DNA from 4 places in the Enterococcus hirae ATCC 9790 genome. Region 2 is predicted to be linked to each of the others. Evidence: predicted binding sites of a transcription regulator. Region 2 holds the regulator's gene; each other region holds the start of a gene.
What was found. Region 2 encodes NrdR, which represses ribonucleotide reductase genes. Its sites were predicted from a motif close to ACACNATATATNGTGT; they were not measured.
Positions count from the first base shown of each region.

Region 1: a site for NrdR is predicted at 4,275-4,290, ahead of EHR_RS03325 (deoxynucleoside kinase). Genes of this name have one in related genera too.
Region 3: a site for NrdR is predicted at 3,239-3,254, ahead of nrdD (anaerobic ribonucleoside-triphosphate reductase). Genes of this name have one in related genera too.
Region 4: a site for NrdR is predicted at 1,812-1,827, ahead of pnuC (nicotinamide riboside transporter PnuC). Genes of this name have one in related genera too.

Region 1 is NC_018081.1:679,941-687,439, reverse strand. Features, by position in the region: gene fni (type 2 isopentenyl-diphosphate Delta-isomerase) at 1-983, opposite strand, end outside; gene EHR_RS03340 (phosphomevalonate kinase) at 980-2,065, opposite strand; gene mvaD (diphosphomevalonate decarboxylase) at 2,078-3,055, opposite strand; gene mvk (mevalonate kinase) at 3,048-3,995, opposite strand; gene EHR_RS03325 (deoxynucleoside kinase) at 4,310-4,969, shown strand; gene EHR_RS03320 (magnesium transporter CorA family protein) at 5,194-6,099, shown strand; ribosomal protein L20 leader region at 6,283-6,408, shown strand; gene infC (translation initiation factor IF-3) at 6,452-6,976, shown strand; gene rpmI (50S ribosomal protein L35) at 7,048-7,248, shown strand; gene rplT (50S ribosomal protein L20) at 7,302-7,499, shown strand, end outside.
Region 2 is NC_018081.1:2,165,538-2,173,036, reverse strand. Features, by position in the region: gene EHR_RS10335 (tRNA (adenine(22)-N(1))-methyltransferase) at 1-429, opposite strand, end outside; gene EHR_RS10330 (LptM family lipoprotein) at 546-980, opposite strand; gene dnaI (primosomal protein DnaI) at 1,486-2,412, opposite strand; gene EHR_RS10320 (replication initiation and membrane attachment family protein) at 2,412-3,800, opposite strand; gene nrdR (transcriptional regulator NrdR) at 3,841-4,335, opposite strand; gene EHR_RS10310 (hypothetical protein) at 4,800-5,132, opposite strand; gene coaE (dephospho-CoA kinase) at 5,185-5,820, opposite strand; gene mutM (DNA-formamidopyrimidine glycosylase) at 5,784-6,620, opposite strand; gene polA (DNA polymerase I) at 6,690-7,499, opposite strand, start outside.
Region 3 is NC_018081.1:171,351-178,849, forward strand. Features, by position in the region: gene EHR_RS00920 (ABC transporter permease) at 177-2,057, opposite strand; gene EHR_RS00925 (ABC transporter ATP-binding protein) at 2,229-2,996, opposite strand; gene nrdD (anaerobic ribonucleoside-triphosphate reductase) at 3,366-5,555, shown strand; gene nrdG (anaerobic ribonucleoside-triphosphate reductase activating protein) at 5,801-6,403, shown strand; partial or broken gene dinB (DNA polymerase IV) at 6,477-7,499, opposite strand, start outside.
Region 4 is NC_018081.1:219,420-226,918, forward strand. Features, by position in the region: gene EHR_RS01150 (GNAT family N-acetyltransferase) at 1-259, opposite strand, end outside; gene EHR_RS01155 (primosomal protein N') at 312-491, opposite strand; gene EHR_RS01160 (hypothetical protein) at 569-1,087, opposite strand; gene gloA2 (SMU1112c/YaeR family gloxylase I-like metalloprotein) at 1,180-1,560, opposite strand; gene pnuC (nicotinamide riboside transporter PnuC) at 1,846-2,604, shown strand; gene EHR_RS01175 (hypothetical protein) at 2,758-4,053, opposite strand; gene pcp (pyroglutamyl-peptidase I) at 4,144-4,788, opposite strand; gene EHR_RS01185 (DUF979 domain-containing protein) at 4,844-5,788, opposite strand; gene EHR_RS01190 (DUF969 domain-containing protein) at 5,790-6,476, opposite strand; gene EHR_RS01195 (DMT family transporter) at 6,948-7,268, shown strand; gene EHR_RS01200 (basic amino acid/polyamine antiporter) at 7,431-7,499, opposite strand, start outside.

The DNA of each region.
Region 1 (7,499 bases), 1.3 Mb from region 2:
GTTCCAGATAAGATCAAGGGTTGGTGATGAAGTTCTTGGATAGTTTTAGCTCCTACCATGGTCAATAGCCGTTGAAGTTCTGCTTGCCATTGTTGGACTAGTTGGATCGTTTCTGCCACGCCGTGTGTCATGAGATGCGTTAAGATCGTTCCAGAAACGCCTACTGCATTGGCACCAAGACAAAGTGCTTTGAAGAGGTCGAAGGCATTGCGAATACCACCAGAAGCAAGAATCTCTACTTGATGTTGGGCTTCGTTTGCCTCTAGCAGAGAAGTAACCGTTGATTGTCCCCAATCGACTAAATAATCTAACTCTCTTTTTTTTCGACGAGCATTTTCGATTTGAGTGAAGCTGGTTCCGCTTCGGCCACTGATATCGATTGTCTGAACTCCCAACTCGGCTAGTTCATCAATCGTTTCTCTGGTCATACCAAAACCGACTTCTTTCACGATCAAAGGAACCGAAATGCCTTCGATGATTTCTTTGATCAATTCTTTCCAATTGGAAAAATCACGATCCCCTTCAGGCATCACCAATTCTTGTGGTGCATTGAGATGGAGTTGTAAAGCATCGGCTTGAAATAGTTCAATCGCCTCTTTTGCTCGTGCTAAAGAGGTGCCGGCTCCTACGTTGGCAAGGATCTTTCCTTCTGGATAAACGTCACGCATGATCGTGTAAGAATCGCTTAAAGCAGGATCTTTTAAAGCTGCACTGACTGAACCCGTGGCAATCATTAAATTTGTTTCTTTTGCGATCATCGCTAAATCATGGTTGATTTTTTTAGTTTTTTCACTTCCACCAGTCATAGCATTGATATATAAAGGATAGTCTAAAGTTAAGCCAGCAACAGTCGTATGTAGATCAATCTCTGACATGGAAACTTCAGGTAAGGGGTTATGAACGATTCGAACCGTATCAAATTCATTTTTTTGTTTACTATGAAAAGCTTTAGCTAATGAGACATGTTCATCTTTTCGATTCATCCTTTTTCCTTTCGTTGGTTACTATAGACGTGTAATGGCAAGGGTGTAATTTCTGCTAATTCCCAAGCGCTCATCAAAGGCAAGATACCGGATTTTTGATCCACGATTACGATACCACAATCGCCACCACCTGCTCCAGATGATTTTGCTGCTCCCTCGTATTCTTCTGCTAAGCTACATAATTTATTTAAAGCAGGCGTTTCGATCAATACGCCCGTAATTGAAGATAGCTCATGGAGTAGTTGTCGGTTTTTTCTAATCATAGCTTGGATCAAATCAATGTTATTTTCTTTGAATCCTTTAATCATTTCATGAACGCATAAGGTACTATCTTGTAAAAATTTTTGATAGGCTACCATTTTTTCCTTACGTGAGCGATGGACTTGATCGACTAAATCAGAAGTTGATGCAGGACTGCCAGTCCAACCAATCAGTAAACGCAGATCTTTCGGTGTCGGAAGAGACTCAATGGATAAACCAGGCCAATCCATTTCGATGAGTTCAACGATTGTATGTTGTTTTTCTTGTTCTTGGAGCCACTGGTGATCAAAGGTTGAAAAAGCAATCCAACCACCATAACAACTAGCTGCAATATCTCCACAAGAGCCATTATCTTGAACCGTTAAATTTGCTAGTGCAGCAATTTTGAAAATTTCAATCTGTGTAAGATTTAACGCATAAAACATATTCAATGCCTTGACTGTTGCGACAGTTACGGCGCCACTTGAGCCTAGACCGTATTTGCGTCCGTTAGAACTATCCAATTCACTTGTCACTTTTAGGTCATAAAAAGAAAGTAAAATATTTTTTTCTCGTGCGTATTTTTCAGTCAAACGAATGGCAGCAAGGATATAATGAAATGGATTTTCACGAATATCCAAGACAAGTTCACCATCACGCCGAGTCCAACGAATCGGCATGCCACTATATTGCTCAGATTGGATGCTGCCGACTTTTCGTGCGGTTTCAACGGTTACAGTAACAAACTGATCAATGGCTACGATGATAGCCGGATGTCCGGTTTCAACAACTGCGTATTCTCCAGCAATATAAAGTTTTCCTGGTGCAGATACTTCAATCATAAAAATCTCCCTTTATTCAATAATCGTCATTCCTGGACCTGCAAAAGCCGAAATGACTTGTTGGCTACTAAATAAGTCACTAAATGTTGTTTTGACCTTATCTAGATGGTCTTTTTGAACTAGCACTTTCACATTTGGGCCAGCATCCATAGTAAAGTAACAAGGAATCCCCTGATTTCTTAAATCCCGTACCGCTTGCATGGCTTTTAAACTATCAGGAGACCAGTAGGTAAATGGCGGACGAGCAGCTAATGTCGTTCCGTGCATTTTTAACCCATTTTGTTCCATAGTTTCACCTAGAAGTTGAAAGTTCTTAGTTTTGATTGCTTGTTTTAGTTGATAAAGATCGGCTTCGACAGAATCTAACCATCCTTGATAAAAACTTGAAGTTTCAACCGTTCGGCGCATACCATCACGACTTGAGACATCCTTTTTTTGTTCATTCAACAATAGAAAGACCATCGCTAAGTGATCTTCAAAACCGTCTGAGGAAATTGGATGAGCATACGAACTTTGATCATCGTGTCCTTTTTCCCATTCAACAAATCCACCAAAAATACTCCGACAAGCGGAACCTGATCCTCTACGAGCCAGTCTTGATAAAGCTTGGTCATCTAACCCTAATTTCAATGCCTCGTTGCATGCTCCGGCTAAAGCCGCTAAGCCGCTGGCAGAAGAAGCTAAACCCGCAGCAGTCGGAACGAAATTCTGGCTGATCACTTTTGCTTTTTTCGTGGTACCCGCTTTTTCTCTCACAATATCCAAAAAAGTACTGATTTTTTTGGTTGCTTTTTCATCTTGCAATTGATTATCTAAATAAAATTGGTCTTCCGTGTAAGCTTCTGAAAAGCTGACTTCAGTTTCCGTATAAAATGCATCTAATGTGAGTGATAAGCTGTTATTCATCGGGAGAATTAACGATTCATTTTTTTTACCCCAGTACTTGATAAGGGCGATATTCGTATATGCTCGTGCTTTGCCTTTAAACATAGGTATGTACTCCTAATCCTTGAATCCAAGTTGCAGCTGCTCCCGCTTGTAAGAGGGCTTCGCTGATTTCTTGGGCTTTTGTTTTTGTTTGAGCTAGCGCAATCATGCAGCCACCTCGACCACCACCAGTTAGTTTTGCTCCCAAAGCGCCTGAATCTCTAGCGGTTTCGATCAATACATCAAGAAAATCGTTGCTGATCGTTAAATTTTTTAAAATTAGTTGGGCTTCATTCATCGCTTGGGCTAAATGCTCGGGGTTATTTTTAACAATGGCTTTTTTGGCTTGCCTTGTTAAGTATCCTAGTTGTTGGATTTTTTGTCCAACTTTCTGCTGATCTTTTTCAAATAAATGAGCAACGTCTTTGACCACTGCTCGCGTCTGACCTTTGATTCCGGTATCAGCGACAATCAAAAAAGCGTCGATATTTAAAGAGAAATAATCAAACGGGTGTCCTTTCACAAAGTAGATTGGTTCTAAACTGCTTGTTGCCGCAGCATCGATACCACTAGGATTACCATGGGCAATTTTTTCTGAAATTTGGACATTTGTCAAGAGCTGTTCGCGAGAAAGTGGTTGTTCGAGATAATCGTAAAAGGCACGAGTAACTGCCGTAGCTACTGCAGCGCTTGAGCCCATTCCACGTTCGGCAGGGATAGTGCTGTGAATAGTTAACTCTAATGATTGCTCAATTTGCAGTTCCTTTTTTAAGTTGAATACTAACTGCTTGATGTTTTTTAACGAATGTGGGGCATCACGCAGTATTCCTGTATAGTAGGAAGAAACAAGCTGATCTCCTGACGAAGTGATGTGTTCATTCAAGGAAGCAACTACTTTTGCTGCCTGAAAAGGAAAAGCGATTGCCGGTTCGCCGTAGACAACTGCATGTTCGCCCATCAGAATAATTTTACCATTTGATTCCCCTTGGCCATAATTTGCCATAATCTAACTCCTTCTTTTATTCCCATAACTTTTTTGAGCAAAAAATAAAGCGCCTTGGATCCTTTGCGCTAACGAACAGATTGTATAACATAGAAGTTCAAAAAACAATTCATCTTTATTTTACTAAAACCTTCCCAGAAGTAAAATAAAGAATACGTTTTCTGTTGAAAAACCTCTTTTTTCTTAAGATTTTATTGAATTTTATGAATGGAAATATCCTGTTATTCCTAATTGACACCACCAGATATTGGGGGTATATTTAAAAAGAATTGGAAAAAGACACAACATTTAGTGATAAAGTGAGTTGGAGGTTAATGAGTGTGATTGTTTTAGCAGGTACCATTGGCGCTGGAAAATCAAGTTTAACAGAAATGATGGCTGAACACTTTGGAAGTCGAGCTTTTTATGAGTCAATCGAGGATAATGAGGTATTGCCTTTATTTTATGCCAATCCTGAGCAGTATGCGTTTTTGTTACAAATCTATTTTTTGAATAAACGTTTTGAAAGTATCAAGCAGGCAATGAAAGAAGACAACAATGTTTTAGATCGTTCGATCTATGAAGATTCTTTGCTTTTTCATTTGAATGCTGATTTGGGTCGGGCAACTGAAACAGAAGTTCGAGTATATGACGAGCTATTAGCAAATATGATGGAAGAGTTGCCGTATGCCGCACATAAAAAACATCCGGATTTATTGGTTCATATTCGTGTTTCATTTGATACGATGCTTGAACGGATCGAAAAAAGAGGACGATCATATGAACAACTTTCCTTCGATCCAAGCTTATATGATTATTACAAAGAATTGAATCGTCGCTATGATCAATGGTATGACGAGTACAATGAAAGTCCCAAAATCCAAATTGATGGCGATCGATTCAATTTTGTGGAAGATCCCCAAGCAAAAGTAGAAGTGCTGAACATGATTGAAGAAAAGTTGGCAGAAATTCGTCAAGAAGTCTTTGTTTCTTGAGTCCAATAAAAAATGATAGTATAAAGAAGACAGGATCTAACTTCGATAGCTAAGCCGAAGAAATTGAAAATAGGAGAGCTATTTTCGCTTTTCATCGGCTTATTTATTTTTAAGAGCGAGACAGCGGTCGGAAGGGCTAATGATTTGTAAATTCGCCAAGAATACTTAGAAGAATCGTCGTGAGATACCTAATGAATCTATCAGCACAGGAAGAAGGGGACTGTATGAGAGAAAAACATTTTTTTAATTTTGATCAAAATTTTTGGCTGAATGTGCCTAGAGATGATGTAATGGGAATCAAAAATCTTAAGGAAGAGTATGGCATTAGTGATGAGATGCTTACCTATTCTTTAGACAAAAATGAACGTGCTCGTGTGGAATATGATACTCTTGATGATATTTTACTTTTAGTCACCAATGTTCCTCATCAACAAAAAATCGAAAACCACTATGAAACAAGTCCAGTAGCATTTATTCTAAAAGAAAATGGTCTATTTACATTTACGACTCAAAATACAGAATATGTGATTCGCCTGATTCGTTCAATCTTAGATCGAGATTCCGAGATAAATGTATATAGTTTACTTTTTCGTACGCTCTTTCTGATTTCAGATTCCTTCTTCCCGTTGATTGAAGAAGTGAATAGTGAACGACAACGCTTAAACCAAAAGTTGCGAGAAAAAACTACGAACCGCAATTTACTAGCTTTATCTGACCTCGAAGTTGGTTTAGTTTATCTAGTGACTGGTACAAAACAAAATGTCGTGTTATTAGAACAAATCAAAGCATTAGCGATTTATCGAAAGCTCACTGAAAAAGAGAAGGAACAATTGGATGATGCATTGATCGAAGCAAAGCAGGCAGTGGAAATGACCAATTTGGCCTCCCAGATCCTTGATCAACTTTCGGGAACGTATAATAATTTGTTGAACAACAACTTAAATGACACAATGAAATTTTTGACAGTCTGGTCGTTGATTCTGACTGTTCCTACCATTGTGACAGGCTTTTTCGGTATGAATCTACAATTGCCTTTTACACATTCTGTCTTTGGTTGGGGGATCGCCTTATTCATCAGTCTGATATTGTCAGTTTGGATGCTGATCGCATTGTGGCGTAGGATTCGGTAGTTTCAAGGAAGACGGTCACCAAAAAAGTTGAGTGTCTGATGAAGGGTGTGTTTCGATAGCTAAAAGTTTTTTATTTGGACAAGTATATAACTAAAGTAATTAACTGATTAGGGAATGTTTCGAGAGTCTCTAGTGAAAAAGATTGACAAAAAAATATAGATTTGCTATACTGTTGAAGTTGAGAAATAAAAGCAGAAGCACCCGCTTCTCGCCTTAGTTGATTCAGTCACTGGGCTAGATAGTTTTCATCTATTGAATTAGGTGAAGTACGTGCGGGTTCTGGAAGAGAACTCGTTTTTTTATTGCCGAATATTCGGTACGCTTTTCTTTCTCTCATAATATTTGGAGGTGAATGACCATAGCAAAGGATATGATGGTTAACGACGGCATTCGTGCACGTGAGTTACGATTGATCGGTTCAGATGGTGAGCAATTAGGAGTTAAGACAAAAGCAGAAGCATTGAAAATTGCAGAACAAGCAAATTTAGATCTTGTGTTAGTTGCCCCAAGTGCGAAGCCACCAGTTGCGCGAATCATGGACTACGGAAAATACCGTTTCGAGCAACAAAAGAAAGACCGCGAGGCGCGTAAAAAACAAAAAGTGATCAATGTTAAAGAAGTTCGTTTAAGTCCAACAATTGACGTGAATGACTTCAATACAAAACTTCGTAATGCACGTAAGTTCTTAGAGAAGGGCGATAAAGTGAAAGCTTCTATCCGCTTCAAAGGCCGTGCCATTACCCACAAAGAAATTGGTCAAAAAGTCTTGGATCGCTTAGCTGAAGAAACTGCTGATATTGCGACAGTTGAGCAAAAAGCGAAAATGGACGGACGCAGCATGTTCTTGACGCTGGCACCGAAAAACGACAGTAAGTAATTTGAATGACTCACTGACTGTTGGACAGTCGATAGTCGGATAACGAAAGATTTTGAGGAGGAAATATAGTCATGCCAAAACAAAAAACACACCGCGGATCAGCAAAACGTTTCAAACGTACTGGTAAAGGCGGATTAAAACGTTTCCGCGCGTTTACAAGTCACCGTTTCCACGGTAAAACTAAAAAACAACGCCGTCAATTGCGTAAAGCAAGCATGGTTTCTAGTGGCGACTTCAAACGTATTCGCCAACAACTAGCAAAAATGAAATAAAAAAACAAAAAGATCGAAATTTGAAGATTTATTTTTATTAGGAGGAATTAAACATGGCACGTGTTAAAGGTGGAACAGTCACTCGTAAACGTCGTAAAAGAATGCTAAAATTAGCAAAAGGTTACTACGGTTCAAAACACACTTTATTTAAAACAGCAAAAGAACAAGTAATGAATTCATACAACTACGCATATCGCGATCGTCGTCAAAAGAAACGCGACTTCCGTAAATTGTGGATTGCTCGTATCAAC
Region 2 (7,499 bases):
GATTTGATAGTGATTATCTTGCAACCATTTTCTCACTGCTTGCTCGCCAATATTTGGTTGGAGAATCAAACGCTCCTTCCCTGTTAAACGATGCTGTTTGGCGCCTGCTTCTAAAATATCTCGAATCAAAGCCCCACCCATACCAGCAATCGTGATCGCATTGATCTGATCTGTTGGCTCAATCGCATCTAATCCGTTAGCTAAACGAACAACGATCCGCTTTTCTAAACCATTTTTCTGTACTTGCTTTTTTGCTGACTCATAAGGGCCTTTCACCACTTCGCCAGCTACAGCAAATTCAATTTTATCCTTTAACATTAATGCAACTGGCAAGTAAGCGTGGTCAGAGCCAATATCTGCTAAAAACGCTCCTGTTGGGACATGTTCTCCCACTAATGCTAAGCGTTTCGATAAATCTAAGTGGTTCATACCTTCACTCCTTCCCCCTCATTATAACATTTTCCCTATAAATGAAGGAGATTTGAAAAAGAAAAATTTCAAATCTCCTGATGAGCTATTTGCTTTTACGAAACGTTTAACACTGACTATTCAATAACTCTTACCTCAACGATCGAATTACCAGGAATTTGCGGAGGGATTGACATTGTCATAATTGGTTTTTCTTTTAAAGTAAACTTGATCTCGTCACCTTTTTGAAAAGATTCCTTACCTCCGACTAATTGATCATTCGAAACATTTAGTGTTACACCATCATTATCAAAAGAGGTTCCAATATTCTCGGGGTCTTCGATTTCATCTACATTGACCACTTTGATTTGAATGGTATCATCGACTGAATCATCAATACTTTCAATTTCACCCTTAAAAATACTTTGTCCTTCGTTAGAAGAATCCTTCGCTTTAGTCGTTGTTTCCGCACTAATCGAATCGATCGATGCCTCATTTTTATCTCCATTACCACAACCTGTTAGCGAAAAAAGTAACCCTGTCGCCAACAAACAAGAAAAAATCACTTTCATATCTTTATCCTCCGGCTAATTATTTACATTACTTCAATTGATGATCGTTCTTTGACTTTTTATTTAGTTGACGATAATCAATACATTCTGTTTTTAGTCGTTCAATTTTGTTTTTGATACTTGTTCATCAGAAATTTATGGTTGTCTTTTTTCGTTACCATGATGACTATTGATCAGGCGTAAGCTTCTGTAATCATCACTCTATCCAGTATGACACCACTTTTGTAGCTTGTTACGATCAATAAAAGTGGCGTTAAGTATGAATTCAGATACACTTTCATCTCAAATTATGAGTTTCTTGAATAACTAAGTGAACATCGAGAGTCATTGAAAAGAGAATTATTTGCAGACTTCTCTCAATTAATTGTTTGCATTGCTTATTTTCCTACCCATCAAAGCAATAGGCAGGAAATATGGCAATAACTAATTCAGCAAAAAGCTTTCTCGATCACATCTTCTAAGCCTACTAAGGCTACAATTATGACTTCTATGCTTTCTCTTTTCGCTAGCCATTTCTCCGATTGCGTCCAGTCATTTCAATTTCTTTTGTCAAATAACGAATCCGTTCCATGATTCGTTTGGCTTTCAATGGTTCTTCATCTCCACGCTGTGTCACAGCAAGATGTTGCTCCAATTCATTCATTGTAAAATTGGAAGAGAAAAAGGTTGGCAGTTGCTCTTGCATTCGATATTGCAAAATCACACCAAAGACTTCATCTCTGATCCAACTACTCATGGCATCAGCGCCAATGTCATCCATCATTAAGATCGGTGAACGTTTGACTGCATCTAGTTTTTCTGCGACTTGATCTTTTCCAATCGCTTGTTTCATTTCAACAGCAAAAGTTGGAAAATGGACAAGTGTAGTTGTAAAGCCTTTAATGGCTAGTTCTCTGGCAGTCGCTCCTAAAAGATAGGTCTTTCCTATTCCAAAGCTGCCAACTAAATAGAGTCCTTTGTGATAGTCTTTGGGACTTGCACTATAATTTTCCACAAAGTCTAATGCTTCAAAGCTCGCATAGCTCCGTCCATCGGTACGCTCAAAATTATTGAAAGAAGCATCTTGGATATCTTTTGGCATATCGACAGCTTTGATCCGGTTCCTGATTTCTTCTTGTCTTTTCTTCGCCAATAAGGCTTCTGTTGGAACATAAGTCACATCGACATAATGAAAATTCAAGGTTAGCTTGGGCTCATAGCCAGGAGCGATCATCGTAGGGTCATTTTTTTGGTATTTTCGTTTTTCTTGGACAAATTCATATAGTTTTGCATAACTTTTTTCGATATCTGCTTGTGTTAATTCATCTTTGTGATCCGCCAAAAAGGCTTGCACATCTGGATCGTTGAGGACTTCTTCGATCATTTCAGCAAATTTTTGTTGATAATTTCGCTGGCTGATGATCCGCTTTAATTCTTTTCCTACATCTTCCATTAGCTATCTCCCTCCTTCTTGGCAAAATATTCTTTGAATCGTCGTTCGATCTCCGCTTTTTTCTCACTACTGATTTTTTTCTCTTCTTTAGGCTGGTTGACCCAATCCGGTAATTTCTCACGACGAACGTTTCGACGATTAGTTGAATAATTCTGGTTCGTATTTTTAGTATTTTGTTTGACTTTGCTATTGGTTTTCCGAATATGTTCAATGGCTTCTTCTGGGGTCATGATCTTTTTTTGTGCCCATTCGTTAGCGATCGTGTTGACAAAGCTTGCGGTTAAGCTAGGACGATCTTTGATTACTAAGACATAATTGATCAGGATATTGATCAAACTATTCGACAATCCCGATTGTGAAACTAAATCCTGTAAAAGCCAAGTTTCTTGTTTTGACACATAGCCGCCTTTTGCTTGTTTCAGTGCCTCTAAATATTTCATTGGCGGAATGCTTTTGGCTTCGTTCACTAACTGTAGTGTCGCATTTGTCAGAGCAGTTGCTTCCTTAGGTGTCTCATTCTGATTGGCAGAGGTTGCTTCTTCATTTTGATTAGCCAATGTATTTGTTCGCTTCGTCTGTTGGTTCACCAATACGATGCGTTGAAGCTCTTTGACAGATACTGTCTGCTCAGAAAAATCATACGCTTGTACGACCCATTCACCTAATGTCAACTCATCCACGCCATAAAGTAAATGATACATTGTTAACTGTTCCTTCAATGATTCATCTAGATTCATGATATGTTTTTTTGCCAACCAATCTGTCAAAAAGCGCCAATCAAGAGTGGATTGTTCCATGGACTTCCCCAGATCAGTTGATTTGGTTGTAAATGACTGTTGGTTTCCCTCGAGTTTCTCTTGATCTGCAGCATATGTTTTTTCATTAAAGCGATATACTTCTAAAAATTTCTTCGTGATCTTTTGATAATCATTCGTCGAAAAATGTTCCGGCTGAAATAGTTGGATCAACTGATCGAAACGCCGTTGACCGACTTTTTCTAATAGCAGAAAAGACAATAATGTATCTTTAAAAAATGCTAACGGTTCAATTGGCTCAAGTAACTCATAAATAAAACATCCCCCTAAGCTAGGGTCTTCTTTGAAAAAAACTTCTAAAAGTCCGATCCCTTCTAGTTTTTTTCGTGCTTCATAAAGCTGAGGAATACCACAATTCAAGCTACTTAACAGATCAGCATGTAATCCTTCCGGTCCAACGCCTTTTTGTAAAGGAATTTCTGATAGTAAGGTAAAATACAAACTCAAAGCTTCACTGCCGATTAATGGCTGGTAGAGATAAAGTAATGAGGATTTCCCTTCTTCTCTTAGCGGATAGCTTTTTCTTCCTTGGTAGATATTTTTAGGTTGAAGCTCTTTCCATGCGTTATCCAAGGAATTTGGCCTCCTTTTATGACTTGATTTTATTTCTGATTTATTCGTTGTTTTCTTTGTGATTCTCTTTATTATTTTCTTTTGCTTTATCAACGATGTCTTGTAATTCTTTTAAAAACACCGACATATCTTTAAATTGACGATAAACACTGGCAAAACGGATATAAGCAATCTCATCTAAATTGACCAGATCTTCCATCACGTATTCTCCGATCAACGTCGTCGATACTTCATTTTCACCAAGACTTCGCACCCGATTTTCAACATGGTTTACGATTTGTTCCATTTGTTCCATCGCAACTGGTCTTTTTTCTGCTGAACGGATTAATCCTCTTAAAATCTTGTCACGATTAAATTCTTCCCGTTCCCCATTTTTTTTGATCACTAATAAAGGTGCTGCTTCAATTCTTTCAAATGTTGTAAAACGAAAAGAACAGTTTTCGCACTCTCGTCTTCGACGAATTGCTCGACCATCATCCGCTTGTCGACTATCAATCACTCGGGAATTGTTATGTTGACATCTAGGACATCTCATTATTTTCACCTCTTAATCTGAAATTTTTCTGATATACATTCATTTAATATATTGAATCAATTTATATAGTATTGATTCAATTTATATAGTATTGATTCAACGAACATTCAAAGGATAAATTTTCACTCGATAATAGTTACGTAAATAATTACGTATGAAACAATATTTTTATGATTCACTCCTGCTTTTCATAAAAAAAGTTTCACACATGTAACTAGTTGTATTATAACATGAAACAATTCTTACAGGCGACTCTCCTGTATAAAAAACCTCGTTAGAAGAACCTTTTTTTCAATCGATTGATCGAAATTGTTCCAAAGCAAAACAATTAGGCTTGACTTTCGAGAAAACTGCATGTAAAACAGTGCTTCTTAAAAACTTCTTTCAGGTGCATACTTCAAAAAAAACAGAGAGTGAGACAAAACTTGTCTCACTCTCTGTTTCAACAGTCTAAGTTATACCCATTAAAGTTTTTCTTCAATCCCTGTATAATGTTTCATTCGTTGTTCATCGATTTTTTGTTGTTCAGGAATATGATCGGATTCTGGTAAAGGTGTTTTTTTGTGTGTTGGATCATCTTTTTTTCGTTCTTGTGTCAGATCTTGCTCCTTGGCTTCTTTTTCTGCTTGTTGGTCTTCTAATTCATCGACTCTGGCTTTGTAGCGTTCATCATTTTCTTTTGCAGCTTCTGATTGTGCCCGTCCTTCATCTACCAGTTCATCTTTATTCAAGATCTCTCCTAGTTTTTCTTTTGCAGAACCGACTACTTTATCTTTTTGATTTTTAAAAGTCCCCATACCAATCCCCCTCTTTTCTTTATATTCAGCATAGCAAACTATCTAAATATACTCAAAGAAATCGATTGTTGAAGTCCGAGAGCCAACGTTCGATTTGACAAGTCAGTTCATCCTTACTACCGGAATTGTCAAAAACGATATCTGCTAATTTTTTCTTTTCTTCAATCGGCATCTGGCTTTGTATTCTTTTCTTTGCTTCGTCTAGTGTCAATTGATTTCTTTTCATCAAACGTTGCAATTGAATTTCTTCTGGAAGGTAAACGACTGCTACAGCATCCATTTCCTGTTCATAATGACCTTCAAATAATAAAGGGATATCAACGACAACTAAAGGATAATTTGCTTTTTGTTGCTTAATCTGTTCCGTAATCGCTTGACGGATAAAGGGGTCTAATAAGCGATCAAGTTTTTGTCTTTGTTCTGTCGAATCGAAAATAATCTTAGCTAAAGCTACTCGATCAAGCGAGCCATCTTCTTGAAGGATTTCTTCCCCAAATTCTTGAACGATTGCCGCCAATCCAGGAGTCTGAGGTTGGACGACTTCACGGGCGATGATATCTCCATCGATCATCGGGATTTGGTGACGGCTAAAAACAGCTGCTGCAGTGCTTTTCCCAGTAGCAATCCCACCAGTTAAGCCTAAGACATAGCCTACTTGCTGATTTTTAGTCTTTGGCAATTTGGACAATAGTGAGTCCCCCTTTGCGCTACTTTTGTTTTGACGATCGGTGTATGACAACGAACACATGGTTGACCAGTCTGACCATAGACATGTAAAGCTACTTGAAAGTTACCTGACTCGCCTAACGCATTGAGATAACTCCTGATCGTCGTTCCGCCAGCCTCAATTGCCCGAGACAACACGTCAATAATTGCTTTTCGTAACAACTCTGCTTCTTTGGGCTTCAATGTATCCGCTGGCTGTTCTGGATGGATCTTTGCTTCCCAAAGCGCTTCATCCACATAGATATTCCCTAAACCTGTTACTAACTTTTGATCTAATAATAATGGTTTAATCGCTTTATGAGATTTTTGTAAGCCTAAACGAAAGCCGTCTAATAAAAATGTATCTGGCAACGGTTCTGGACCTAATTTCATGATGCCTTTGTAGGCATCACTCGTTCCTTTTTCAACTAATGTCATTCGTCCAAATTTACGTACATCATGGTATCGGAGTTGGCTACCATCTTCAAAGAAAAAAATGACATGCGTGTGTTTATCGATCGGTTCATTTTTTTCAACAAATTGGTATTTTCCTTCCATACGTAAATGCGAGATCAATTCATAATGACTCAAACGAAAAATTAAAAACTTGCCTCTTCGATCAATAGACAGAATCTCTTCGCCAACTAACGAAGCTTCAAAGATTGCTGTTTCTGGTTGTTCAATTATTCTTGGCCATAAGACTTGGATTTTTTGGATTTTCTTTCCAACGACTAAACGAGACAAGCCTTTTCGTACAGTTTCTACTTCTGGTAATTCTGGCATGTTTTCACCTTCGACTTATTTGCTTTTTTATCTATTTATTGAGCAGATCGGTTCAATAGTGGCAATCAGCTATTTCGCTTCATACCACGTTTTCCCCCAACTACTATCTGTAATCAATGGTACGTGTAAGGACACGGCATGTTCCATGACTTCACTTACTAATTTGTCTAATCGTTCTAATTCTGTTTCTGGCACTTCAAAAACCAATTCATCGTGTACTTGTAACAACATGGTTGCTGATAGTTTTTCTTCTTTTAAGCGTTTATCCAACTCGATCATCGCGATTTTAAGAATATCAGCGGCACTTCCTTGGATTGGGGTATTGATTGCTGTTCTTTCAGCAAAAGAACGTATATTATAATTTCGTGAATTGATATCTGGTAAATAACGTCTGCGATGGTAAAGGGTTTCGACAAATCCTTGTTCCTTTGCTTCACGAACGATACGTTCCATATATTCTTTGACTCCAGGATATTTCTCAAAATACGTATCAATGTACTGTTGCGCTGCTTTTCTTGTAATCCCAAGATTTTGTGATAAACCATAGTCAGAAATGCCATAAACGATCCCAAAATTGACTGCTTTTGCTTGACGACGCATATTTGGTGTGACATCTTCTGCTTTTTCAATCCCAAAAACACGCATAGCAGTACTTGCATGGATGTCTTGTCCTTCAAGAAAGGCTGCTTTTAAATGTTCATCATTCGAGATATGAGCCAAGACTCGCAATTCGATTTGTGAATAGTCAGATGAATAGATCAACCAGTCTTTTTCTCTAGGCACAAACGCTTGGCGAATCTTTCGCCCTTCATCTAAGCGAATAGGAATATTCTGTAAATTAGGATCTACTGAACTTAAACGCCCTGTTTGAGTCAATGT
Region 3 (7,499 bases), 830 kb from region 2:
GATTAACTACAAAAAGACGGTTATTATAATATAAGCATCACCTCAAATAAATAAAGATTTTTTTTTAAAAAGCTAAAAAGACTTAAACGATCTATGTAACCAATCGTTTAAGTCTTTCTTCATTCAAATTAAAAAAACAAAGTACTAACCTTTTGATCATTTAAATATAGCTTGATTTACTCCTCAATAATCCTGCAATATAAGACACTTGTGATGTAATAAAACAAGATATAGATCAAGACAAGTGAGCCACAAATCAGATATGCTAACCCATAATTTGCTGTATCGACATATTGAGTAAATACTTCAATGGCAAAAAAGGTATGCATACTCCCCAAAATAATTGGTGGGAAAAACATGATCGCATTTTGTCCAAAGATGACTCGCTTCACTTTTTTTCGAGAAATCCCTAATTTCGTTAATAATTGATAATTCTCTCGTTCTTCTTCTGCTTCTGCTAATTGACGAACCATCAGCATGCTTCCAGTCGTGACAATAACAATTATTCCAATAAAGATCGAAACATACGCCATTAAACCAATTCCTTGTTCAACTGTCCGTTTAAATGGGAAACGTGCAGAAAAGTTAAGACGTGAATCTTCATTATTGTATTCATCAGAAGATTGATCTGAAGCTGCTTTTTCTTGGTGCGATTCATTTTTATGAATCGTTCCAGTTATAGACTCTCCTTTGATCTCATAATCATAATAAATGATGTTCTCATAACTTGTAGGAATCTCTTTAGAAATACGTTCAATGATTTTTTCCTGATCTCCCCCTTGCACATTCCAATTGACCACTTGATAGTTTAGTCCAGATGCTTTAGCAAAATAATCATCACTGACAACGAGTGTCGGACCGAAATACCTCAACGAACCATCTCCTAAAAAATTAGGTAAGGTTGCTTGAATATCTAAAGTTTGATCAGGCAAGTAGAATGTTGAATCATACATTGAAAAATTTCTAAAGATATTTTTCATACTATCTAATACCACAGTGCTGTTATCCGATGTTAAATCAATTTTAGGCATTTTAGGATTGAATTGTCGAAAGGCATGATATTCTTTTTCTGGAATCAAATTTACCAATTGAAATACTTTTTCCTCAGAAATCCCGTCTAACTTATCATTATAGTAACTTCCAATTACTTTGTAATTGATCGTCATTTCTTTTGTGATCGTTTGCCCTTCACTTGCAAGAAGCGGTCGCAGCTTGTCGGCTGTTGCCTTATCCATTTGATAAGATACCGGTGAGACCATCTCCACATTTCGAGACATGATGACAGTCGCACTCATCATTGCGCCAATCATCGTTAAAGCTAGAGCCATGATCAGTGTGATCAACGAATTGATCCGCCAGCTTTTCAGCAGATGGATCTGCGTATTGCCGATCAGCAAGAAGTTGATCCCTCGATACTTAATTCGAGAACGACTCACCAAATCAATTAACACACGTAGGGAAAAACAAAAGAACAGATATGTCCCGATCACACAAAACAGCAGGATCAGAACAAATAATAAGAAAGGAAAGCGAAGATCTTGCGTAAAAATAAAAAGTTTAGCAGCAAATTCCCGATAGTGGACCGCAAAGAAATAACCACTAGAGATCAGCAATAAACCCAGTGTTCCTAAAAAACGATGGCGTGTCCGAACTCTTAACTTGCTACTTTCCAAATGATCGTATTCGCCAAAATTTCGAATCGTCGGATAGCGCCAGATTTTCCATAATGAATACAAAGAAACAACAGATAAAATCAAAAAAAACAACAGAAATGTTTCAAAAATCGATGGCACAGAAATGAAGAAAAGACTCGTGATTTGCAAGTTCATCATGCGAATCAAGATCATAGAAAATAATTTTGAGAAAATGATTCCTAAAATAATCCCTGCTGTACAGGCGAATAATCCAATAGCCATTGTTTCCAATACATAGATCAGTGAGATTTGGGTTTTCTTCACACCAAACAACTGATAGATCCCAATCTCTCTTTGTCTGCGGTTAAAGAAAAAACGATTTGCACTAATAACAAAAAAAGTAATACGATTAAGATAATCCAACTACCAATACCAAAAAAAACATTGAATAAAGAATCTTGCTGTGTCCTTCGGTTCAATAATTGATCATAAGAAATCGTACTAAAAGAATAGTAGATCATCGTTGATAACGTTAGACTAAAAAAGTAAACGAGATACCCTCTTGACTGTCGCAGAAAACTTTTCGCAGCCAACTTATAAAGCATTGAGTTTTCCACCTCCCCCAATGGTCGCCTGCATATCAATCACCCGTTCAAAAAATTCGTTTCTTGAACCTCTGCGAACTACTTCAGAGAAAATCACCCCATCTTTGATAAATAAAATCCGATCACAATAACTGGCTGTATACGGATCATGTGTTACTAATAAGATAGTTGATTTTTCTACTCGGTTCATCGTTGTTAAATAATTTAGTAACTCGGTGGCTGATTTCGAGTCCAGAGACCCGGTTGGCTCATCAGCAAAAATGACTTGTGGTTGAATAACTAATGCTCTAGCAGCCGCAATCCGTTGTCTCTGACTAACTGATAATTCATCTGGATAACGTTTTAAGATTTCTTCGATCCCTAATAATTGAGCAACATGCAACACACTTTTTTCCATCTCTTCTTTCGAGATTCGTTCCACCGCTAATGGTAGTAAGATATTGTCCTTCGCATTCAATGTATCGATCAAATTAAATTCTTGAAAAATAAATCCTAATTTTTTGCGACGGAAGTCACTCAATTCATTATTTTTCATTTTAGTGATCTCATTTCCTTGGATCAACACACTTCCCATCGTTGGTAGATTGATCGTCGAAAGAATATTCATCAAAGTCGTCTTTCCAGCACCACTCGGACCCATGATGCCAACAAATTCTCCTTTTTCTACTGTAAAAGAGATATTATCAAGTACTTTTACCGGCGAAAGCTTATTTCCATAGCTTTTACTTACATGTTTTACCTCGATCATTTTATCCATGGCTTTCCTCCTTGGGTTTTGCTTACTCGCCACACTGACACACTTACCAGCATATTAGCATATTCTTTGGTTTTTTTCTCTGATCTTTACAGCATTTGAGCATTTCTTTTTAGATTTTTATCATTTCACAGACATAACTTTTTTTAAAAAATTTTTATTCATCTATTTTATTCACGAAAGCGGTATATTCAAAATAAAAATCCTATAAACTTACGTTTTCACTTTTTTTCACAAAGAAATATATACAACATATAGTATAGTTGTCCGTTTATACACCTGTTTGCATACTATATATAGCTAGTATTTAGTTGCTCCTTCGTGGATTTTGTTTTATGATAGACAAGAAGAATTTAGCAGGAGTTGAATAAAATGAGTGTACAAATTGAAGAAAAAGTAACAGATCCCCTTCACTCAGAAGTATCAAACATAACAATCATTAAACGAGATGGTCGACGTGTCGAATTTGATGAAACAAAAATCAATGAGGCTTTAGTCAAAGCTGAAAAGAAAATTCATGGCTCATTGTCTCCACTTACTTATGAAAAAATTCAAACGATCGTGGATTTAGTCGTTCAAGAAATCAAACGACGCTTTACCGACAACGTTAAAATATATGAGATCCAAAATATCGTTGAACACATTCTTTTAGAAAAAAACGAATATGAATTAGCAGAAGAATATATCAATTACCGCACAAAACGTGATTTTGCCAGAAGCAAAGCCACAGATATCAATTTTTCGATCAAAAAATTGATCAATAAAGACCAAACAGTTGTCAATGAGAATGCAAATAAAGATAGTAATGTCTTCAATACTCAAAGAGATTTAACCGCTGGTATCGTTGGAAAATCCATCGGTTTGAAAATGTTGCCCCCACATATCGCAAATGCGCATCAAAAAGGCGACATCCATTACCATGATTTAGATTATCATCCATACACACCAATGACAAACTGTTGTTTGATCGATTTCAAAGGAATGTTGAACAACGGATTCAAAATTGGAAATGCTGAAGTGGAATCACCAAAATCAATTCAAACTGCTACTGCTCAAATTTCACAGATCATTGCAAATGTAGCTTCCAGTCAATATGGTGGTTGTTCTGCTGACCGAACAGATGAATTACTTGCTCCTTTCGCTGAACTGAATTATCAAAAACATTTAGCGGATGCAGAAGAATGGATCGAAACACCTGAACGTCGAGTAGAGTATGCGAAATCAAAAACCAAAAAAGATATTTTTGATGCGATGCAAAGTCTAGAATATGAAATCAATACTCTTTTTACTTCAAATGGTCAAACACCATTTACTTCTCTTGGATTTGGTTTAGGAAAAAACTGGTTTGAGCGAGAAATTCAAAAAGCAATCTTACAAAATCGGATCAATGGCTTAGGCAGCGAAAAGCGGACAGCTATCTTCCCTAAATTGATTTTCACATTAAAAGATGGCATAAACTTGAACCCGACTGATCCTAATTATGACATTAAACAATTAGCTCTGGAATGTGCAACTAAGCGGATGTATCCTGATATTTTAAACTACGACAAAATCGTTGAATTAACCGGTAGTTTCAAAGTACCTATGGGTTGTCGTTCATTTTTACAAGGTTGGAAAGATGAAAATGGCCAAGAAGTGAACGTTGGACGAATGAATCTTGGTGTGGTCACACTAAACTTACCTCGTATTGCCATCGAAGCGAAAGGCGATCAGGAAAAATTCTGGCAAATCCTCTCTGAGCGCTTAGCCATCATGAAAGATGCTTTAGTTTATCGTGTCGATCGTTGTAAAGAAGCGATCCCTGCTAACGCACCAATCTTATATATGTATGGTGCATTCGGTAAACGTCTCTCAAAAACAGATGCTGTCGATGAATTATTCAAAAATCGTCGTGCAACGGTTTCTTTAGGTTATATCGGTCTTTACGAAGTGGCTTCTGCTTTTTATGGTGGGGAATGGGAAAACAATCCCGAAGCAAAAGATTTTACCCTTGATATCGTGAAGGAATTAAAAGCCAAAGCAGATGCTTGGGGTGACGAATATGGATATCATTTCAGCGTTTACTCTACACCTAGTGAGAGCTTAACTGATCGTTTCTGCCGATTAGATACAGAAAAATTTGGCGAAGTCGAAAACATCACTGATAAAGAATATTACACGAATAGTTTCCATTATGACGTTCGTAAAAACCCAACTCCGTTTGAAAAACTAGATTTTGAAAAAGATTATCCGAAGTATTGTTCTGGTGGTTTTATCCATTACTGTGAGTACCCAATGCTTCAACAAAACCCGAAAGCATTAGAAGCCGTTTGGGATTATGCTTACGATAAAGTTGGCTATTTAGGAACGAATACACCAATTGATCATTGCTACAAATGTGGCTTTGAAGGTGACTTCAAACCAACCGAACGTGGCTTTGAATGTCCCGAATGCGGCAATCATGATCCAAAAACTTGTGACGTCGTTAAAAGAACCTGTGGCTATTTAGGTAACCCACAAGCACGCCCAATGGTTCACGGTCGTCACAAGGAGATCTCTTCACGTGTCAAACATATGAAGTAATCTTTCTCTACTATTTCGTTCTAATTTACTCTAAGAATAAAGATAGAGCGATCGTTATTCCTTAGAAAACAATCCCCTTTCACAGCGTGACTACGATAAATCGAACGGTGTGTGAACCGTGACCGTTCGATTTATTTGCATTTTTTTGAGGCTAGTCCATTATCTTTTCTGAGACTGCTTGCTGTGAAACTGGTTTGAGTTTTAAGTAAATTTTTCATACTTTGATGTTAGAAAGAAGTTTTTTTATGCGAAATCCTAAACCTAAAGAATGGCTGGCACAAGATTACAGCCAAAATTACATTGCTGATTACAAACCATTTAACTTTGTGGATGGCGAAGGCGTAAGAAATAGTCTTTATGTGAGTGGCTGCTTATTTGCTTGTGAAGGATGTTTCAATAAAGCAGCGCAAAACTTCCGCTATGGTAAACCTTTCACACCAGAGCTGGAAGAACAAATCATTACCGATCTCCGCCATGATTACGTTCAAGGACTGACCCTTTTAGGCGGGGAACCTTTTCTAAACACGGACGTCTGTCTCCAAGTCGTTGAGCGTATCCGACAAGAATTTGGTCAGACCAAAGATATCTGGTCGTGGACCGGTTATACTTTTGACGAACTACTTCAAGACTCCGAAGACAAGTTAGCTCTTTTAGAAAAAATCGATATCTTAGTTGATGGACGTTTTGAACTAAGTAAAAAGGATTTAAAACTACAGTTTCGCGGTAGTAGTAATCAACGCATCATCGATGTCAAAAAATCGCTAGCCGAAAATAGAGTAGTGATTTGGGAAAAATGCAGCGATGCTACAGAATCGTATGAACAAATCAAAAAACAGGAGTTCATTTAGGTCCTCCCACTCCTTATTGAATAAAAAACAGTAGAAACGTATGTTGATTTCCAACACGTTTTCTACTGTTTTTTCATTCCCACAAAGGTAACACAATATTCTCATAAGTCATGGGATCTAAATTCGTTAACGTGATCCCCAAGAGACGTATGCCTTGTTCAATCCCTAAAATTTCTTCCCAAATCAAACTTGCTTGATAAAAGAGCGCTTCTTTCTTATAGATATACTCAGGTAAAGTGACTCTTTTCGTGACTGTCGTATAATCCGTATATCTCACTTTTAACACTACGGTTTTTCCATGTTTCTGGACTCTTTTCAACGACTCTTCGACTTTCTCAGCTAATTGTTGTAATTGTGCTAATACCGCTTCTTCCGTTTGTAGTGGCTGACCATAAGTATGCTCTTTTCCTACAGATTTTCTTTCTCTTGTCACATTGACTGGTGCATCATGGACACCTCTTACTTTTCGATAAAGCGAATAGCCCATCTTTCCAAATTGTTGGATCAACATCATCTCTGTACAATTATAAAGATCTTCTCCAGTGAAAATACCAAGTTCATGCATCTTAGGGACGGTTTTTTTTCCTACCCCATGAAATTTATCAATAGGTAATGCCTTTAGGAACGTCAATGCGTCTTGAGGTGCAACGATAGTAATGCCTTTAGGTTTTTGAAAATCTGAGGCTAATTTCGCTAAAAACTTATTATAGCTCACACCTGCCGAGCAGGTCAGTTTTACCTCTTCCCAAATGTCTCTTTGGATCAAACGAGCAATTTTGATTGCTGATTTACAATTGCGTTTATTGTTCGTCACATCAAGATAGGCTTCATCAATACTGACAGGCTCAACGATATCCGTATATCGGTAAAAAATCTCACGAACAATTTGTGAGATCTCACTATATTTTTGATGATCGCCTGGTTTAAAAATGGCTTGCGGACATAATTCATATGCTTTTTGCGCACTCATCGCTGAATGGATGCCATACTTTCTTGCTTCATAATTCGCTGTAGTAACCACTCCTCGACCACCAGTGTCACTCGGATGTCTGGCAATAACTAAGGGTTTCCCTCTAAATTCTGGATGATCCCGTTC
Region 4 (7,499 bases), 880 kb from region 2:
CTTCTAAGGGTTTATCGATAAATGGCTCTTCTTCATCTGTGTAGCCAAATGCTACACCAGCTATCTTGCCATCAATTTCTTCAACAATTCCTCTTGTATAACTGTAACGATAATCGGGATCCATAATGGCTTCTTCTAAGATTTCAATTGTTTTTTCTTTCCCATACTTTTGTAAAAAAGGTAATTCCATATCATTTAAAATAACTAAAATAAGCGGAGCAATCTCTTGAGCATCCTCTTTTTTTGCAAAACGAATCATTTCATTCTCTCCTTTTTTTCATTCTATCACTGAAAAATAAAGATCAAAAGAGTTATTTTAAATAATCCTCGATTTTTTGGGTAACAAAATAACCATGTGAAACGATGCGAGCAGCTTCTGTCCGGCAATAAGGACAAACGATCGGCATTTCTTTATCAACATGTTCAACTACATTGTTGACTTCTTCATAAGTAAACTTTTTCCCGCAATTTGGGCATTTCATCTTTTCCATAGCAATGACTTCCTTTCTTTTTTACACATTTAGCTTACTCTTATATTGTAAAAAAGAAAAATGATAGCTATTGATTTTTAGGCACGAATCAACAAAACAGATTCTTCATTATCCTCTGCTAATTTGATCTCATAGTATAATTTGTCGCTTTTCATTAGCAAAACCCAACTTCTTACTTTAGCATTGCGCTTTCCACTTTGTTTAACAGCTTCTTTCATTGCCTTTTGAGGAGATTTGCTTGAGTAGATCTTTTTGATGTCAAAGAATGGTTGGTTTTCGGCTAATTTACTCGAACGAACAGCTGGCTTTCCGGTTGTAGGATTGACAACAAGCATTTGTTCAGAATCTACGAAAAGATATTGAAAGGTATTGTTTGTTTGTTGTTGGACATCCTCTTTTGGTACAAACTGAACCATTTGAACTTTTGTTTTATTTGTTTCTTTTTTAAAGATTCCCACTGCTTTTTTCAGTGAGATTTGATATTCTTGTTCACTAATATCATCATAACGAAACGTAGCAGTCAATAATCCTAACGAAGCCGTTAGCCCAATAAGTATGAGAATAGCTGACCCAAATAAAATTTTTTTCATCTTCATCAGTGTCTCCCTTTTCCTTTTTTTACTAGCATATCAAGATTTTTTATTAAAAAAAATCGAATGACAGAAAGAAAAAGTGACAATTTTGTTACTTATTCATGTAATTCTAACGGCAAGCCATCTGGATCAAAGAAAAAAGTCATTTTTTTCCCAGTAAATGTATCGATTCGAATTGGCTCAGTTTCGATCCCTTTTAAACGAAGCTCTTCAATGACAGATTCAATCTGTTCCACTTTAAAAGCCAGATGTCTTAATCCACATGCTTCTGGATAACTTGGACGTTTAGGCGCATTAGCTACCCCGAATATTTCTAATTCAGCTGTTCCAAGCTTTAAATCTAATTTATAATCTTCTCTTTCCGCACGATAATTTTCACGGATTACTTCAAAGCCTAACTTATCAACGTAAAATTCCCGTGATTTTTGATAGTCAGATACAATAATTGCGACATGATGGATAGCAGATAAATTCATTTTTTTACTCCTTTACTCTTTTATTCTTTTTCATATTTTAACATTTTCTTTGGTCAAAAGTTTTTTATAAAGAAAAAAATGGAAAGTTCACCTACGTCGGTTGACTTCCCATTCTTTCATCAATTCAATGTAAAGTTTTCATGTTTCCAGAAAACAAAGCAAAAAGTATCATAACACATATTATTTTAAATTGAAAGACTAGAAATATTTTTTGAAAGTAATACAATAGGTTGTGTCAACAAATCGAACGCATACTATATTTAGTGTTTAAAGGAGCTTTTATCAATGATAAATTATTTTCGCTTTTTAGCACACCAACTCAAAGGTTGGCCTCAACAAAATTACTATCTTTTCTTTTTTAGTCTTGGGTGTCAGATTATGACCCTTGTGAATAGCCCTATTACTTGGTTAGCGGTGATCACTTTTATCGGTACTACACTTGGTGTCTTGTGTATCTTATCAATCAATGCAGCGAAATCTGTTAATGGTATTTTAGGAATTTTATCAGCTATTTGTTTCATCATCGTTGGTTTTTCTGCTAAAAATTACTTGAGTATCGGCGAACAAATCGCCTATATGATCACCTTAGATATCCCTGTTTTATTAAGTAAAGAATGGAATCATAACATGGCAGCAAAAATCCGTAAGTTCAATGGAAAAACATGGTTAGTCGCAATTTTTGCTACGATCCTGGTTTATGCTATTTCAGGTTTCTTGATTGGGCGCTTAACAGACGATCCACGTCCTTGGATCGATGCTATTGCCTTTTCAATCAGTTTGACAGCTGGTGTGATCAGTTTCTTGCGTTACAATAACCAATATTATTGGTGGTTGGCTTCAGGATTAGCACAGATGGTTCTGTGGTACATCTCATTTAGACATGGTTCAGCTAGTTTAGCTATGTTTGTCAATAGTTCCGTTTACCTATTGAATGATGTCTTGGCTTTCACAGTTTCTCCTTGGTATAACCAAAAAGAACGTGAACGAATGCTAAAAATGGAAAAAGAATATGATCAAGAGCATGAAAAGAGTGTGCTGATTTAAGACCGTGCCATGATCATTTTGATCTGAATATAATCGACAGTCTTCTGGTAAAGCATGTTTCGATGTTCCCTTTTTCTTGGTACTTATCTAAATAAGCTAGCTGCCGCCAACAATTGATTGGTGGTAGCTAGCTTATTTTTACCCTATCGACTTTCACAATAGTCTTTTTAATAATTGCTTAGTTTTTGAACTTTCTGTTTGCAAAACTTTTTCTAATCGTTGGAAATATTGTAACGCATGTTGTTGTTCTTTCGATAAGGAATAGTCATTTTCATTTAGTTCTGTTAAAATGGTCATCACTTTTTTCGTTTTCAACTCAACAGCAATTTTATCCCATACTTCCTCGGTGACTACCTTTTTCTGTGACACATTTTCGTTGGCTATCACTGTTTGCTTCATTTCTTTTTCTTTTCGTAAGACCTTCAAGAAACCATTTCTCATGACTCTAGGAATACTATCAAAGAAGCCTTCTGTGAAACCATAACGACAATATTGCTGCCAGATGAAAAGATACACCTCGGATTGGATAAATCGCTGCTTGCGTGCATATTCGGTCATTTTACTCTGTTGTTCTGGAGTTTGTTGGCGTCCAGTTGCTCTTAATTGCTGGATGAATGTTTCAAAGAAGGTCAATGATAGTTGTTCACCCCCGTCAACAGCGATCAACGCCCAGTCTTTTTGCAAAAAAGTTCGGTAATTCGTTAAAAAAGTCTCGACATCTTTCACTAATTCTTCTGAAAAATCTTCAAATAGTTCTTTCTTCCCACGAATTTTTTTAGGGGTTCCCTCTAATTGCGTTGCAATACGTGAGATCTCTTGTTTCAGCGCTTGATAATCAGCAAGATAAATTGGCATATCTGCTTCACGAAAATCCACAACCCTGGCAACTAGTTTTTGATCAGGCAAATAGGGATTTTTTAATTTTCGATTTTGGTAGAGCATAAAACAATATTCTTGCCATAAATCTTCTGGAAACACCACGTTTTGCTGTTTCAGCCACAATAATTCGTCTAGTGCTAAATCGACTTTAGTCATTCCTTGATTGATAGATGTTGCGATTTGCGGGCTTACGTGTAAATGTTCAGCAAAGTGATTGATCCCTAAAGAAAGGCTCTTACCGGTCTTTGGTGAATGAACGATATATTGCACTTTTAATTCACGACCGCATTCGCAATATAATTTTTGTTGTCGCCGTTTGGTACGAAAAAAAGGATTGATTTTAAAATCGGAAAAGACCCAATCAGTCGCTGCTAAATAATTTTCTTCTATAAATTGGGAATTGATCAAGTAGCGTCGATGTTGATCAACTAATTGACGTTGTTTCGTCGTCAACTTTTCATAGATTTCCCAACGCTGATTACTTGTATACTGTTTTGATATCTTAATTGGATAGACTTGATTGATTTCTTTGGGATACCATTCTTTAAATACCTTTTGCCAGTCGTTCATTACTTATGTTTCCTTTCAAAAAAAGAATCGACTGGTCTAATTCGACCAGTCGACACAATGATTTGTTTTTCACTACATTATTTGTAAAAATTAGTGAGTTGTTCCTGCATTGCCAGCAATGTCATGATCATTTGTTACGGCTGCTTCTACTGCATAAGTCAAAGAAGCGGCAATATCATCTAATGACATTGATGGTGTGCCTACTGGACGATCAATCACTTGATCAGGTGAAAATGGCACATGGATAAATCCGCCACGAATCGTCGGGAATTTTGTCTCAATCAAGTGAAGCAAACGATACATGATGTCGTTGCAAACAAAGGTACCCGCTGTATACGAAATGTAAGCAGGTAATCCATGTTCATGGACATTTTTTGTCATTGCTTTAATCGGTAAAGAAGTGAAATAAGCAGCTGGTCCATCTGGTTCTAACGCTGTATCAAAAGGTTGGTTTCCTTCGTTGTCAGCAATTCTAGCTTCTGCTAAATTGATTGCTACTCGTTCGAATGAAACAGCTGAACGTCCACCAGCTTGTCCAACACAGATGACGATTTCCGGCTGATGTTCTTCGATTGCTTTTTCCACAACTTGGCTGCTTTTAGCAAAAACCGTTGGGACTTCCACTTTGATAATTTGTGCTCCAGCAATTTCATCAGGCATTTTTTTCACTGCTTCATAAGCAGGATTCACTTTATCTCCACCAAATGGATCAAAACCAGTTACTAGTACTTTCATTTTACATTCCTCCATTATTCTCAATATAAACTAACTATTATTATAGAGTTTTTTCTTATTTAAATAAAATCATATAAACGATTTGGAACACTAACATGAAGATCGCTACGAATAATTGGTTCTTGATTACGCCGTATTTGTCTTTCATCTCTAACATTGCCACAGGCACGACATTGAAGTTTGCAGCCATCGGTGTTAACAAGGTTCCACAGAACCCACAGGTCAGAGCAACCATTCCCACTAGTGCTGGATTTGCGCCGTGACTGAATACAAACGGTGCACCGATCCCTACAGTCATTACCGTAATCGCTGCAAAGGCGTTCCCCATAATCACCGTGAAGATAACCATACCCAATGCATAGATTATAATACCGACATTCACATTACCTTCGGGAACGATTTGCCCGACTGCATTAGAAATAACTGTCCCTACTCCTGCACTTGTAAAAACCGCTCCTAATGATGCCAAGAGCATTGGTAACATACTTAAAGGTCCTACTGTTCCTAGCATATCTGCAGCATCATCTAAGAAAGTAGTTGGTCGATTGTCTCGTGAGAAGAACATCATGATCACCATTGCGGCAAAAACACCAACACCAACACCAACTAATGCGCCAAGCTTAGTAAAGAGTGCGAACAAGATTGCAAAGATCCCAATACTCAATGCCGGAATAAAGATTTTCATTCCTAATTTATCAGACATTTTTTCCATGTATTGTTTAGAAGGTAAGCGACTTTCTCCTTTGCTGACTTTCTTTGCAATCGCTGGAACTGTCATGGCAAAAATCAAAAGACCGTTGACGATCGCAGGTAACCATCTTCCACCAGCAATTACGATTCCTAATACTGTCCAGAAAAAAGCAGAACCGTATCGATGAGGATTCGTTTTATCGTTAATATTTCTGATTCCTGTATAAATAAGAACTAACCCCATGATGATATATAATATTTCTAATAATTTATCCCCTAATAAAATTTCAGGATCTGTAAAAAAGCTCATATTATTGCCCCTTTCCTGAATAATATTTTTTCGCTAATTTTTTCTCTCTTAAGTAGAAATAAATACTTGCAACAATCAGTGCAACGACAGCAACTGGTACTTCAACCAAAGCAAGTTGTCCTAGTGTCACTTCATAACCCAGACCTTTTAAAGTCGATTGAACTAACAACGCACCTGCTCCACCAACGAATAATACTTGACCAAAGAACCAACAAATATTTTCCATCGCAGAAGACATGCCTTTTAATTCTTCCTCATGTTGTGGATCAATTTCCAGGCCTTTTGATTCGACTGTTCCTAAAGCCATTGGCATGATGATTGGGCGAACAAAACCGGCAACTCCACCAAAGCTGACATTGAACGCTGCAAAGATCATACGGAAGACCCCATAGATATCAATGATCATTCCAGCTGATACTTTCTTAAAGCGCTTAATAAGCGAAGCTGCTGATTCTTTCAAACCATTACGTTCCAGTGTACCTGTTGCCAACATAATAATGATAAAAATAGCCATTCCTCGATTATTGACAAAACTTGTTCCTAAAGTTTCTAACATTCCTTCAATTCCTAAACCGCCTGTCAATGCGGTGACAATCAGTGCGACCATTACGATCAAAATTGAATCTAATTTTAGTGCAAAACCGATAATGACGATCAAGACACCTAAAAGACTAAGATAGTTCTCCATTTGACTTCCTCCTTAAAATTACAAGATATTTTTTTATTATAAATCAAAAAGCCATGAAAATATAGATAAAATCCAATTATCTCATTATATTTTTTAAAAATTCAGTCAATTCAATAAAAAAATTAGAAAAATCACTTACGATTGAAACAACTCGTTTACAGTTCAAATTTTTTGAGATCTTATTTTTGTTAACTAACAAATGAACAAAAAACAAACAAAAACGTGCTTCATTATCTAAAATAACACTTTAGCATAGGTGTTTTCCTCCAAAAAACGACTTCTAAATCGAATGGCCGATTCAAATTGGTTCACGTTTTAGCTTATCACTACCCTTATTTTTTATTCTGTGTTATCCTTTCAATTAACAAAATAATGACACAACTATCGCCGGGTAGTATTAAGAGGATAAGCATTCCATTAGGTCTTTGGAGGAATGCTACTCCTCTTTTTTGTGTAAATGGAGTGATTAATATGGCATGGTTTGAATTAATCTTAGCGGGAATCTTGGAAGTTTTTTGGTCTACGATGATGAAATGGAGTGATGGTTTTTCTAAATTGAATTATTCTTTCTACACAGTCATTGGCATGATCGCCAGCTTTTATCTCTTATCAAAGGCGATCAAACAGTTACCAATGAGTTTATCCTATCCTATTTGGACCGGAATCGGTGCCGTTGGTTCAGTGATCATTGGTGTCGTCTTGTTTCATGATAAACTGACATTAGCCACTTGGTTTTTCGTTGGCTTATTATTGATTAGTCTGGTCGGAATCAAAATAACGAGTGGACATTGATCCTACATTATCAGGAATGGTTGATCAGACCAAAACAATAGTAGGTGCATGAACACATCAAAAAAAGCCAGATAACCGGTTTTGCTAACGATTCTTTTATTAGAATCATGAATTACCGTTTATTTGGCTTTTTTAATGACTTAATTTAACATATTTGTGTATTTAAACATGTAAAACGCCTGTAGCAAATAGAATCATTGCTGTTAGTCCGATCATTGTGACACCGACTAA